DNA from 3 places in the Shinella yambaruensis genome. Region 1 is predicted to be linked to each of the others. Evidence: riboswitches for the same ligand, from Rfam matches in the RefSeq annotation. Region 1 holds a riboswitch; each other region holds the start of a gene.

Region 1 (3,856 bases):
CCCGAACCATCGCGACCGCATCGCCTTCGCGCGCGTCTGCTCCGGCATGCTGGAGCGCGGCATGAAGGTGCGCCTTGCCCGCACGGGCAAGACGATCGGCCTTTCGGCCCCGCAGTTCTTCTTCGCCTCGCAGCGCCAGCTGGCCGATACGGCCTATGCCGGCGACGTGGTGGGCATCCCCAACCACGGCACGCTCCGGATCGGCGACACGCTGACGGAAGGCGAGGCGCTGGTCTTCGAGGGCGTGCCGAACTTCGCGCCGGAAATCCTGCGCCGCGTGCGGCTGGAGGACGCGATGAAGGCCAAGAAGCTGAAGGAAGCGCTCCAGCAGATGGCGGAGGAGGGCGTCGTGCAGCTCTTTTCGCCGGAAGACGGCTCGCCCGCCATCGTCGGCGTCGTCGGTGCGCTGCAGCTCGACGTGTTGAAGGAGCGGCTTTCGGCGGAATACGGCCTGCCCGTCTCCTTCGAAATGTCGCGCTTTTCCGTCTGCCGCTGGATCTCGTCGGACAGCGCGGCGGAGCTGGACAAGTTCGTCACCCAGCGCCGCGGCGATATCGCCCGCGACCTCGACGGCGACCCGGTCTTCCTGGCGCAGGATGCCTTCTCGCTGCGCTACGAGGCGGAACGTTATCCGGCGATCAAGATGGTCGCCATCAAGGAATACCACGTCACCAAGGCCTGAGCGGGCGGGCTCACCCGCCCACGATTTAATCCGCCACCTTTTCCCCGCTCTCGGGGAAAAGGATGCATGGCGCCGGTGGCAAACGCGCCGCGACACCACTTTCGGCGTGACAGGCGCCGCGTCATTTGCGAAAACCCGTTCAAGACAGGGGCGCCCGCCGCAAGGCGGGCTGAGAAGCACCCTTTGAACCTGAACCGGATCATGCCGGCGGAGGGAGTCGAACGGGTGCCGCATCGCCGCCACCCCGAGGCCGCCCCTGCCGGGAAGGAGGCGAGATGGCCGACACAATCGCAAACATTCTCTCGATCGCGGGCTCCGATCCCTCGGGCGGCGCGGGCATCCAGGCGGATCTCAAGACCTTTGCCGCGCGCGGCACCTACGGCATGGCGGCGCTGACGGCCCTGACGGCGCAGAACACGCAGGGCGTTTCCGGCGTGCATCTGGTTCCGCCGGATTTCGTGGCGGCGCAGATCGCCGCGGTCTTCGCCGATATCCGGGTGGATGCGGTGAAGATCGGCATGATCGCCTCGGCGGAGATCGCCGAAGCCGTCGCCACGGCCCTGTCGCCGCATCGCGCGGTTCCCATCGTGCTCGATCCCGTCATGGTCGCCAAGGGCGGGGCCTCGCTCCTGGCGCAGGAGGCCGTGGCCGCGCTGGTGCGCCAGCTGCTGCCGCGCGCAAGCGTGCTCACGCCGAACCTGCCGGAGGCGGCGGCCCTCCTTCGTGAGGCGGAGGCCGTGGACCGGGCCGGCATGGAGGACCAGGCAAGGCGGCTGCTCGACCTCGGGCCGAAGGCGGTGCTGCTGAAGGGCGGGCACCTGCCGGGCAGCGAGAGCCCCGACGTGCTCGCGACGCCCGATCGGCTGCACTGGTTCGAGGGCGTGCGCGTGCTGACGCGCAACACGCATGGCACCGGCTGCTCGCTGTCGAGCGCGATCGCCGCCGAGCTCGGCAAGGGGCAGGCGCTCGTCGATGCCGTGGCGGCGGCCAAGCGCTTCATCGCCGGTGCCGTGCGCCTGTCGGATGCGCTGACCGTCGGCTCGGGCCACGGTCCGCTGCATCATTTCCATCTTTCCGGCAACTGATCGGTCAGCGGTCGGCCAGCGCGAGCCGGAGGCTCATCAGGCCGAGAGCGGCGGCGAAGCTGCGCTGCATCCAGACGATGACCGCCGGCCGGCTCAGCACCTGCCGGCGCAGGCCGGCGGCAAGCGCCCCATAGCCGACGAAGACGAGGAAGGTGAGGGCCATGAAGACGCCGCCGAGGAAAAGCATCTGGCCCGTGGCATCTCCGGAGGCGCTCACCGGGATGAACTGCGGCAGGAAGGCGAGGAAGAACAGCGAGAGCTTCGGGTTGAAGATGTTGGTGAGGATGCCCTTGCGCACGATCCTCAGCGCATTGCCGGCCGGTGCCTGCTCCGGCCCGACATCGAGCGCATTGCTGTCCTTCAGCAGGCTCCAGGCGATGAACAGGAGATAGGCGACGCCGATATAGCGCAGCACCTCGAAGGCGAGCGCGCTGGCATGCAGCACGGCGGCAAGGCCGACCACGCTGGCGAGGATATGCGGAACGATGCCGAGCGTGCAGCCGAAGGCGGCCAGGACGGCGGCGCGGAACCCGCCGCTGATGCCGAGCGCCAGCGTATAGATCACGCCGGTGCCCGGCAGGAGGATGACGACGAGCGAGGTGATGAGGAATTCGGAAGTCATGTCTGGTTCCATGCGGGTTGAAAGGCAGCAGGGAACACCGGAAGGGCGCCGGGGGTCTTGAATGAAATTGCGGGGTGCGGGCCGCTCAGGCGCGCGCGGCGAGAAAGGCGCCGGGCGTATAGCCGTAGCGGCGGGTGAAATTGCGCGTCATGTGGCTCTGGTCGGCGAAGCCGGCTTCGATGGCGGCCTCGGCAAGCGGGGTGCCGGCCGCGATCAGCCGGCGGGCAAGCTCGGTGCGGCGCTGGAGCAGGTAGGCATGCGGCGTCAGGCCGGTGAGCCGGGCGAAATCGCGCACCAGCCGGAAACGGCCGAGCCCGCAATCGCCGGCAAGGTCCTCCAGCGTCACCGCCGAGGCCGGGTCGGTGTCGAGCCGGTCGCGGGCACGGCCGATGGCTGCAGGACCATCCTGCCGCGGCGCCTCTTCGCGCAGCACGGCGGCGAGCAGCAGGAGAAGCTGTTCCTCGCGGCCGAGCGCGTCGGCGCCGGCGTCAAGAAGCAGGGCGAGCAGCCGGGAAACCAGGCCTGCGATACGCCCGTCGTCCAGCACCGGCGCGTAGAATTCCTCGCGCGGGCGCCCTTCGAAAATATCCTCCGCCGCCGCGCGGACGAGCGCCGGCTCCAGATAGAGCATGCGCCAGGCGCGCGGTGCGTCGCCGAGCGGCGCGCCGTCATGCACCTCGCCGGGGTTCACGGTGATCGTGTTGCCGGCCGCCGCCTCCACCAGACCGCGCCCGCTCGCCGATTTCTGCGCGCCGCGCTCGATGAGGCCGATGCCGTAGGTCTCGTGGGTATGGCGCGCGAAGGTATGCCGGCTGTCGGCGAAGACCGCCTCGATGCCTTCCACGCCGGTTCGCACGATCCGGAAGCGCCCTGTCGCCATGGCTCAATCCCTCGCGACGCCGGGAAGCGCCGCCGTCTCGCCGAACCAGTCGAGGGCCGAGCGGCACCAGATCTGGCGCGCCGGTTTCAGCGCCGCACGCTGGTTGATGCTGCCCCAGCGGATGCCCCAGGTCGCGGCGTCCTCGCCGGTGCCTGTCGTGAACAGCGGCGAGCCGCATTCGGGACAGAAATATTGCAGGCGCTTGCGGCCGTTCCCGGCGGTCTTCGTGTAGAGTTTCGGTGGATTGCCGGTGAGGTGCAGGGCGTCCTTCGGAATGCTCGCGGTGACGCGATAGGGCGAGCCGGTCAGCCGCTGGCAATCCGTGCAATGACAGATGGAGACCGCCTCCGGGTCGATCTCGGCCTCGTAGGTCACGAAGCCGCAATGGCATTGGCCGTCGATCCGCATGGTGCATCCTTCCGCCGCGGGACAGGGTGGAAGGATAGGGTTTCGCGACCGCGCGTCAATGCGCCGGCGTGATGAAGGTGCCGTTCTGCAGTCCCCGCATCGCCCGTTGCACCTCGCGCGCGTGTTCATCACGATCGGACCATGCCCCGGCCATTGTTCACGAAATCCGGCGCCCGGAA
Region 2 (3,856 bases), 530 kb from region 1:
ATTCCGCCGGAATGCGGTCGAGGGCCGCCAGCAGGAAGCGCGCGGCGAGCGGCAGGTTGAAGAAGACGTGGGCGATCAGGATGCCGGCAAGCCCGTAGACGCTGAACGGGCTCTGCAGCCCGGCAAGCCCGAGCAGGTCGTTGACGACGCCCTGCCGGCCCCAGATCTCGATGACGCCGAGCGCGGCGACCAGCGCCGGCAGGCCGAGCGGTACGACGGACAGCCGGATGATCCAGACGCGACCCGGAAAATCCCGCTGCCGGGCGAGCGCCCGGGCGACGGGAATGGCGAGGAGGACGGACAGCAGCGTGGAGAGCGTCGCCTGCAGCAGCGTGAACCGCGCGACGCGTCCGATATAGGCATCGAGGAGCGGCGCGCCGGCGCCGGGGCCGGCATGGGCGAGAAGCACGGCCGTCGCCGCGCCGACGAAGGCGAGCACGGTGCCGAGGGCGAGGCCCCCGGCGACACGCAGCGTCCGTCGCTCAGTGCGGGCGAAGATCACGCTACCTGGCGCTCATCGCCGCCAGCCATTCGTCGATCCAGGCCTTGCGGTTGGCCGCGACCTCGTCCGACGGCATCAGGAAGGTCTTTTCCGGCTTCACCAGCGCGTCGAAGGCGGCCGGCAGCGGGTTCTTCGTCTTCGCGGCCGGCATCATCCAGTTGGTCTCCGGGATGATCGACTGGAAGTCCGGGCCGGTCATGAAGGTCAGGAATTGGCGGGCAAGGTCCTTGTCGTCGGCGGTGCGCGTCAGGCCGGCGACCTCGATCTGCACGTAGTGGCCCTCGGAGAAGGCGGCGGCCTTGTAGCGCTCGCTCTGTTCCGCGATGACGTGGTAGGCCGGCGAGGTCGTGTAGGACAGCACCATCGGCGCCTCGCCCTTGGTGAAGAGGCCGTAGGCTTCCGACCAGCCGGGCGTGACGGTCAGCACGCGGTCCTTCAGCTTGCCCCACGCCTCGCCCGCCTTGTCGCCATAGACCGACTTCACCCAGAGCAGGAGGCCGAGACCCGGCGTCGAGGTGCGCGGATCCTCGATGACGATCTTCTGCGAGGGATCGCCCTCGACCAGCTCCTTCAGGCTCGCCGGCGGGTTCTTGAGCGTCTCGCTGTCATAGACGACGGCGAAATGGCCGTAGTCGTAGGGCAGGAACGTATCATCGGAGAAACCGCCGGGCACGGTGAGGTCCGCCGGCGAAAGGCCGTGCACCTCGAAGAGGCCGGTCGCCTTGGCCTCGGTGATCAGGTTGGTGTCGAGGCCGAGCACCAGGTCGGCCTTCGTGCCCTCGCCTTCGAGTTTCAGGCGCGTCAAAAGTTCGACGCCGTCGGCGACGCCGACCCACTCGACGGTGCAGCCGCAGGTCTTCTCGAAGGCTTCCTTGACCTTGGGGCCGGGGCCCCATTCGGCGACGAAGCTCTCATAGGTGTAGACGGTCAGCGTCTTTTCCTGCGCGAGCGCGGGAAAGGCGAGGGAAACGGCGAGTGCCGCGATGGTGGAAAGAGAAGTCTTGCGCATCCGCGCCTCCTTGCTGTTCACAAAACGGGAGTAGGGCGCTGGATGTGCCGTCTAATCCCTCCGCCGGTACGAGCCGGATCAGGTTCTTCGGGTTGGCGAAACCGCCTCTCAGCCGGAGGAAAGAACCCCGGGCACCCCGTTAGAGCAAGGCAAGGCATAATCCTGCGCGAGGCGGCGCGCAAGGGGCAAGCGGAAGGCCGGTGCTGGCGCCAGGCTTGGTTCGATGACACACATCACCCCGCCTTCTGTCGTCATCCTCGGGTTTAACCCGAGGATCCATGCGTCATCCGCGACTGTGGATGGTCGGGTCAGGCCCGACCATGACGGAGGAGAGGTTGGCGGACTTCGCCAATAATCCTAGGGCTCGCGCAAGCGCGACTTGTCCATTCGGCCTCAAAGGCCGAAGGCGTCCTTGAACTGGTACCACCAGGAGCCGATGGTGGAATATTGCGCGCGGAACATGCGCCCGCCCGGGAAGGGGATCCAGGGCAGTTTCTCGAACTGGCTGAAACGCGAGAGGTCGCCGTCGATCGCCTCGCTGAGGATGCGGCCGAAGAGATGCGAGCCGGTGACGCCGTGGCCGCTGTAGCCATGGGCGAAATAGGTGTTCTTGCCGATCTTGCCCATCTGCGGCACGCGCGAGAAGGAGAGGGCGAAATTGCCGCTCCAGGCATAATCGATCTTCAAGCCCTTCAACGAGGGGAAGACCTTTTCGAGGTTCGGGCGAATCTTAGCCCTGACGTCGGCCGGGTCCGTGCCGCCGTAGACGGTGCCGCCGCCGAAGATCATGCGCTTGTCGGCCGACAGGCGGAAATAATCGAGGATGTAGCGCACGTCCTCCACGCACATGTCGCTCGGGATCAGCGCATCGGCGCGCTCGGCGCCGAGCGGCTCGGTGGCGATCATCTGGGTGGAGACCGGCATGACGCGCGAAACCAGCTTCGGCACGACATGGCCGAGATAGGCATTGCCGCAGATGACGGCGACATTTGCCGTGACGCTGCCCTTCGTCGTGTGGATGACGGGCTTTTCCGCCTCGTGCTCGACGCGGGTGACGGGCGACTGCTCGTAGATCACGCCGCCGAGCGTCTCCAGCGCCCTGGCCTCGCCAAGCGTGAGGTTGAGCGGGTGCATGTGGCCGCCGGTCGTATCCAGCATGCCGCCGATATAGGCGTCGGTGTTGACGAGCTTTCGCATCGCCGCCTTGTCGAGCATCTGGTGGTCGTCCATGCCGTAGCTCTTCCACAGCGCCTTCTTGTGCTCGAGGTCCTTCATGTGGGCAGGCGTGTAAGCGGCGTAGATGTTGCCGTCCTTTAGGTCACAATCGATATCATACTGCGAGACCAGGCGGCGGATGATCCTGCCGCCCTCCTGCACGAGGCCGCCGACGAAGGCGCCGGCCTGATCGCCGTAGCGGCGCTTGATCGTGTCGAGACTGGCATTGAGGCCGTTGACGATCTGGCCGCCATTGCGCCCCGAAGCGCCCCAGCCGATGCCCGCCCCCTCGACCATCACCACCTTGTAGCCCTTTTCGGCAAGGTGGATGGCGGTGGAAAGGCCGGAATAGCCGGCGCCGAGCACGGCGACATCGGCCGTGACCGCGCCCTCCAGCACCTTCGGCGTGCGGATGATATTGCGGGAGGCGGCGTAGTAGCTGTCGGGATAGGCGCCGTTGCCGGCATAGGAGGCATTGTTGGCCATCAGACGATTTCCAGATAGGCGCTGAATTCGAAGTCGGTCACCTGTTCGGCGAAACCGGCGATTTCCTGCCGTTTGCAGGCGATCAGCATGGAGCGGAGGTCCGCGTCGAAGATCTCGGAGACGATCGAGCCGTTCTCGAAGGCGGTGACGGCCGAACCCCATTCCGAGGGAATGCGCGGCAGCTGCGATTGATAGGCGCGACCCGAAACTGGCGCCGGCGGCTCCCAGGTGTTGCGGATGCCGACGAGGGCGGCGCCGAGAATGCCGGCCATGACGAGGTAGGGGTTGGCGTCCGCGCCGGCGACGCGGTGCTCGATGCGCCGCGCCTTGTTGCTGCCGCCGGGAATGCGGATGGCGGCGGTGCGGTTCTCGTAGCCCCAGGAGACGGAGGTCGGCGCGTGCGTGTCGGGGCGCAGGCGGCGGTAGGAGTTGAAGTGCGGCGCGAAGAGCAGCGTCGATTCCGCCATGCCGCGCGTCAGGCCCGCGACGGCGTGTTTCATGATGTCGGAGCCTTCGGGCGTGCCGTTGTCGAAGACGTTGTTGCCGTCTTCGTCGATCAGGCTGAAATGCATGTGCATGCCGCTGCCCGAGCGCATGCCGTAGGGTTTTGCCATGAAGGTGGCGGCAAAGCCGTGCTTGCGCGC
Region 3 (3,856 bases), 970 kb from region 1:
GGCGGGAGAGGTTGATCTCCGGGGTTTCCACATAGAGCATCTCGCCACGCACGCCCCGGAGGTCCGGCAGCTGGCCGATCCGGGCCGCGCCGGTGCAGTCGACCACGCGGTCGTAGCGTGCCGCATCCTGCGTGCCGTCCGCGCCGAAGAGGAAGCGCATGCGCGCCTCCTCCAGTCCGGCGGTGAGGGCCGAGAGCGCCCGTTGCGGATCGAGATGGGCCTCCTGCCGGAAGAACAGGGCCTTGGGGAAGCGGCCGGCGAGATCCGGCTCCAGCTCGGCGATGGCCGCGGCATCCAGCCATTCCCAGCCGCTCGTGCGGCGGGCGAAGCGGTCGAGCTCCCCGGCATCGCGGCCGGCGGCGACGACCAGCGTTCCCCGGCGGCTGACATGGCCGGGCACGGCCGCCTCCCACCAGTCGGCGGCCGAGCGGCCGAGCGTGAGCACGGGCTCCTCCGCGCTCTCCCGCTCGCACCAGGGTGCCAGCATGCCGCCGGCAAAGCCGGAGGCCCCGAGGCCCACCTTTTCGGCGCGCTCGGTGATGGTGACGTCGAAACCGTGGCGATAGAGCTGCCAGGCGACCGTGAGGCCGGCCACGCCGGCCCCCTTGACGAGGACGCGCATCGTCATTCTCCCGCCGGGGCGCCGGCAAGCGGCATATAGAGGTCGCCGCCGTCGCGATATTTCGCCGCCATGGCCTCCAGCCCCTCCTTCTGCGCCTCGGCCCGGATATCGTGCGAGATGCGCATGGAGCAGAATTTCGGGCCGCACATGGAGCAGAAATGCGCCACCTTGTGCGCCTCCTTCGGCAGCGTCTCGTCGTGGAAGGCGCGTGCGGTCTCCGGGTCGAGCGAGAGGTTGAACTGGTCCTCCCAGCGGAACTCGAAGCGGGCGCGCGACAGCGCGTCGTCGCGGATCTTCGCCGCCGGGTGACCCTTGGCGAGATCGGCGGCGTGGGCGGCGATCTTGTAGGTGATGACGCCGACCTTCACGTCGTCGCGGTCGGGCAGGCCGAGATGTTCCTTCGGCGTGACGTAGCAGAGCATGGCCGTGCCGAACCAGCCGATCATCGCGGCGCCGATGCCCGAGGTGATGTGGTCGTAACCGGGGGCGATGTCGGTCGTCAGCGGCCCGAGCGTGTAGAAGGGCGCCTCGCCGCAGGTCCTCAGCTGCTTGTCCATGTTCTCCTTGATCTTGTGCATCGGCACATGGCCGGGGCCTTCGATCATCACCTGGCAATCCTTTGCCCAGGCGATCTGCGTCAGCTCGCCGAGCGTTTCGAGTTCGGCGAACTGCGCGGCGTCGTTGGCGTCGGCGATCGATCCGGGACGCAGCCCGTCGCCCAGCGAAAAGGAGACATCATAGGCGCGGCAGATGTCGCAGATCTCCTCGAAATGCTCGTAGAGGAAGCTTTCCCGGTGGTGATGGAGACACCATTTGGCCATGATCGAGCCGCCGCGCGAGACGATGCCGGTGACGCGGCTTACGGTGAGCGGGATATAGGCGAGCCGCACGCCGGCATGGATGGTGAAATAGTCGACGCCCTGTTCGGCCTGCTCGATCAGCGTGTCGCGGAAGACCTCCCAGGTGAGGTCCTCGGCAATGCCGTTCACCTTTTCCAGCGCCTGGTAGAGCGGCACGGTGCCGATCGGGACCGGCGCATTGCGGATGATCCATTCGCGGATGTTGTGGATGTTGCGGCCGGTGGAAAGGTCCATGACCGTATCGCCGCCCCAGCGGATCGCCCATACCATCTTCTCGACCTCTTCCGCCATGGAGGAGGTGACGGCGGAATTGCCGATATTGGCATTGATCTTCACTAGGAAGTTCCGGCCGATGATCATCGGCTCGGCTTCCGGATGGTTGATGTTGGCCGGGATGATGGCCCGGCCGCTCGCGACTTCCTGGCGAACGAATTCCGGCGTGACGAAGTCGGGGATATGGGCACCGAAGCTCTCGCCGTCGCGGATGAGCGCCTCTTTGGCGGCCTTGCGGCCGAGGTTCTCGCGGATGGCGATGAATTCCATTTCCGGCGTGATGATGCCGGCGCGGGCATAGGCGAGCTGCGTCACCGCCTTGCCGTCCTTCGCCCGGCGCGGCCGGTTGCGCACGGGAAATTCCGGCGTCAGCCGTTCGCCGGTGGCAAAGCCGTTGTCTTCCGGGCGGATGTGGCGGCCTTCATAGTCCTCGGTGTCGCCGCGCGCCGCGACCCAGGCCTCGCGCAGCCGCGGCAGGCCGCTCTCGATCGAGACGACATGGGCGGGGTCGGTATAGGGGCCGGAGGCGTCGTAGACGATGACCGGCGGTTCGCCGGAGGTCGGGTGCAGCGCGATCTCGCGCATCGGCACGCGGATCTCCGGGTGCTGCTCGCCGGCTATGTGGATCTTTCGCGAGGCGGGAAGGGCGCCCGTCGTGACGGTGGGGGTGAGCTTCTGGGCGGCAATGTTCATCGTGAGGCTCCAAGTTTGCGGTTGGAGACCCAGTCCTAGAGCCGGAATGATGGAAGGACGCGTAGGCGGAATCCGGGTTGCGGATTTCGGGTTCTACAGCGCTTGCACCGTCCCTACGCCAGTATGAACTGGATCAGGTTCAACGGGTCACTGCGCTGCGAATGCCAGCAGTATCTCAGCCCCTTGTCGGGACCCCCCTGGTGAATGCCCTAAGCAAAGACGCTCGGGGATGATTTGTCAACATGGTAAAATACGTAAGTAAAATCTTACATTATATTGTGCGAAAACCACTCCTCCGTCATCCTCGGGCTTGACCCGAGGATCCACACGGCACCCGCGATATGGCAACTGTGTTCAAGCGAAGTTGGTTTTGTCGCGCTGCATTGCATTGAGGATCGTGATGAGCTTTCGTGCGACGGCGATGATGCCGGCCTTTGCGGAGCCTGTTCTGGCTGAGACGGCCTGATGAAAGGCGCGCAGGCGCGCTGAGGCCTTGATGGCGCCGAGGGCCGCCATGTAGAGGGCCTTTCGCACGCGTGGCCTGCCGCCCTTGATGCGGCGTCGGCCGGATCTCCTGCCGGAATCGTCATTGAAGGGGGCAAGGCCGGCAAGGCTTGCGGCTGTTTTGGGCGAAAGGCTGCCGAGTTCGGGCATATGGGCCAGCAGGGTCAAGGCTGTCACCTTGCCCACGCCGGGCGCGGAGGTAAGGCGGTGCGCCTGCTGAGCGAGATGTCCATTCTTCATCTGCTCGTCGATCGCAGCCTGGATCGAGGCGATCCTCTCGCCGAGGATGGCGATCATGGCCTCGATGTCGGCGCGGACGGCGGGATCGAAGGCATCGCAAAGATGCCGGCGCTCGGTTGCACGGGCATCGACGAGCTGGTCCCGGCGGCGGGCAAGGGCCGCCAGCCGCTCGCGCACCGGGCAAGGCGGCGCCTCGGCCGTCAGGCCGAACATGGTTCCCATCTCGCAAAGCGAGCGGGCATCGATGCGGTCGGTCTTGGCCAGCCGTCCCCGCGCTTCGGCAAAGCGCCGGGCCGTCTTCGGGTTGACGCGGGCAAAGGCGATGCCGGCCTGCGAAAGACACAGGCGCAGCAGCCGGTCGCAATGACCTGTCGCCTCGAAGACGACCAGGTCGGTGGCCGGGTCGAGACCACGGGCAAAAGCGGACAGCGCGGTCTGCTCGTTGGGGATGCGGCAGAACCTGGCCGTTTTCGGATCGAAGATGTCGATCATGTCCTTGCCGATGTCGCAGCCGATGAAGGTATGGTGTATCGTCATGGCGCCTGCTCCTGTGTGCGGGGTCTGTGGCGACAGCCCCGTGCAACTGTTCAGGTTGATGGGCGAAGCGGGAAGGGACCAAGCCACGCCGCGGCCTGCCGTCACAAACGGCGGCCTGGATCCTCTC

The links. A riboswitch is a leader RNA that binds a small molecule or an ion and turns the genes downstream of it on or off. The one in region 1 is predicted to bind thiamine pyrophosphate.
Region 2: it holds a riboswitch for thiamine pyrophosphate, as region 1 does, so the genes downstream of both, thiB (thiamine ABC transporter substrate binding subunit) here and thiD (bifunctional hydroxymethylpyrimidine kinase/phosphomethylpyrimidine kinase) in region 1, are expected to answer to the same signal.
Region 3: it holds a riboswitch for thiamine pyrophosphate, as region 1 does, so the genes downstream of both, thiC (phosphomethylpyrimidine synthase ThiC) here and thiD (bifunctional hydroxymethylpyrimidine kinase/phosphomethylpyrimidine kinase) in region 1, are expected to answer to the same signal.

What each region holds. Positions count from the first base shown of each region.
Region 1 is NZ_CP150638.1:4,589,172-4,593,027, forward strand. Features, by position in the region: gene WMC41_RS22345 (peptide chain release factor 3) at 1-682, shown strand, start outside; TPP riboswitch at 819-915, shown strand; gene thiD (bifunctional hydroxymethylpyrimidine kinase/phosphomethylpyrimidine kinase) at 958-1,767, shown strand; gene WMC41_RS22355 (LysE family translocator) at 1,772-2,389, opposite strand; gene WMC41_RS22360 (AraC family transcriptional regulator) at 2,475-3,269, opposite strand; gene WMC41_RS22365 (GFA family protein) at 3,273-3,677, opposite strand.
Region 2 is NZ_CP150638.1:4,060,973-4,064,828, reverse strand. Features, by position in the region: gene thiP (thiamine/thiamine pyrophosphate ABC transporter permease) at 1-502, opposite strand, end outside; gene thiB (thiamine ABC transporter substrate binding subunit) at 504-1,511, opposite strand; TPP riboswitch at 1,550-1,660, opposite strand; gene WMC41_RS19830 (NAD(P)/FAD-dependent oxidoreductase) at 1,905-3,212, opposite strand; gene WMC41_RS19825 (glutamine synthetase family protein) at 3,212-3,856, opposite strand, start outside.
Region 3 is NZ_CP150638.1:3,617,588-3,621,443, reverse strand. Features, by position in the region: gene thiO (glycine oxidase ThiO) at 1-622, opposite strand, end outside; gene thiC (phosphomethylpyrimidine synthase ThiC) at 625-2,448, opposite strand; TPP riboswitch at 2,541-2,657, opposite strand; gene WMC41_RS17705 (IS110 family transposase) at 2,803-3,729, opposite strand.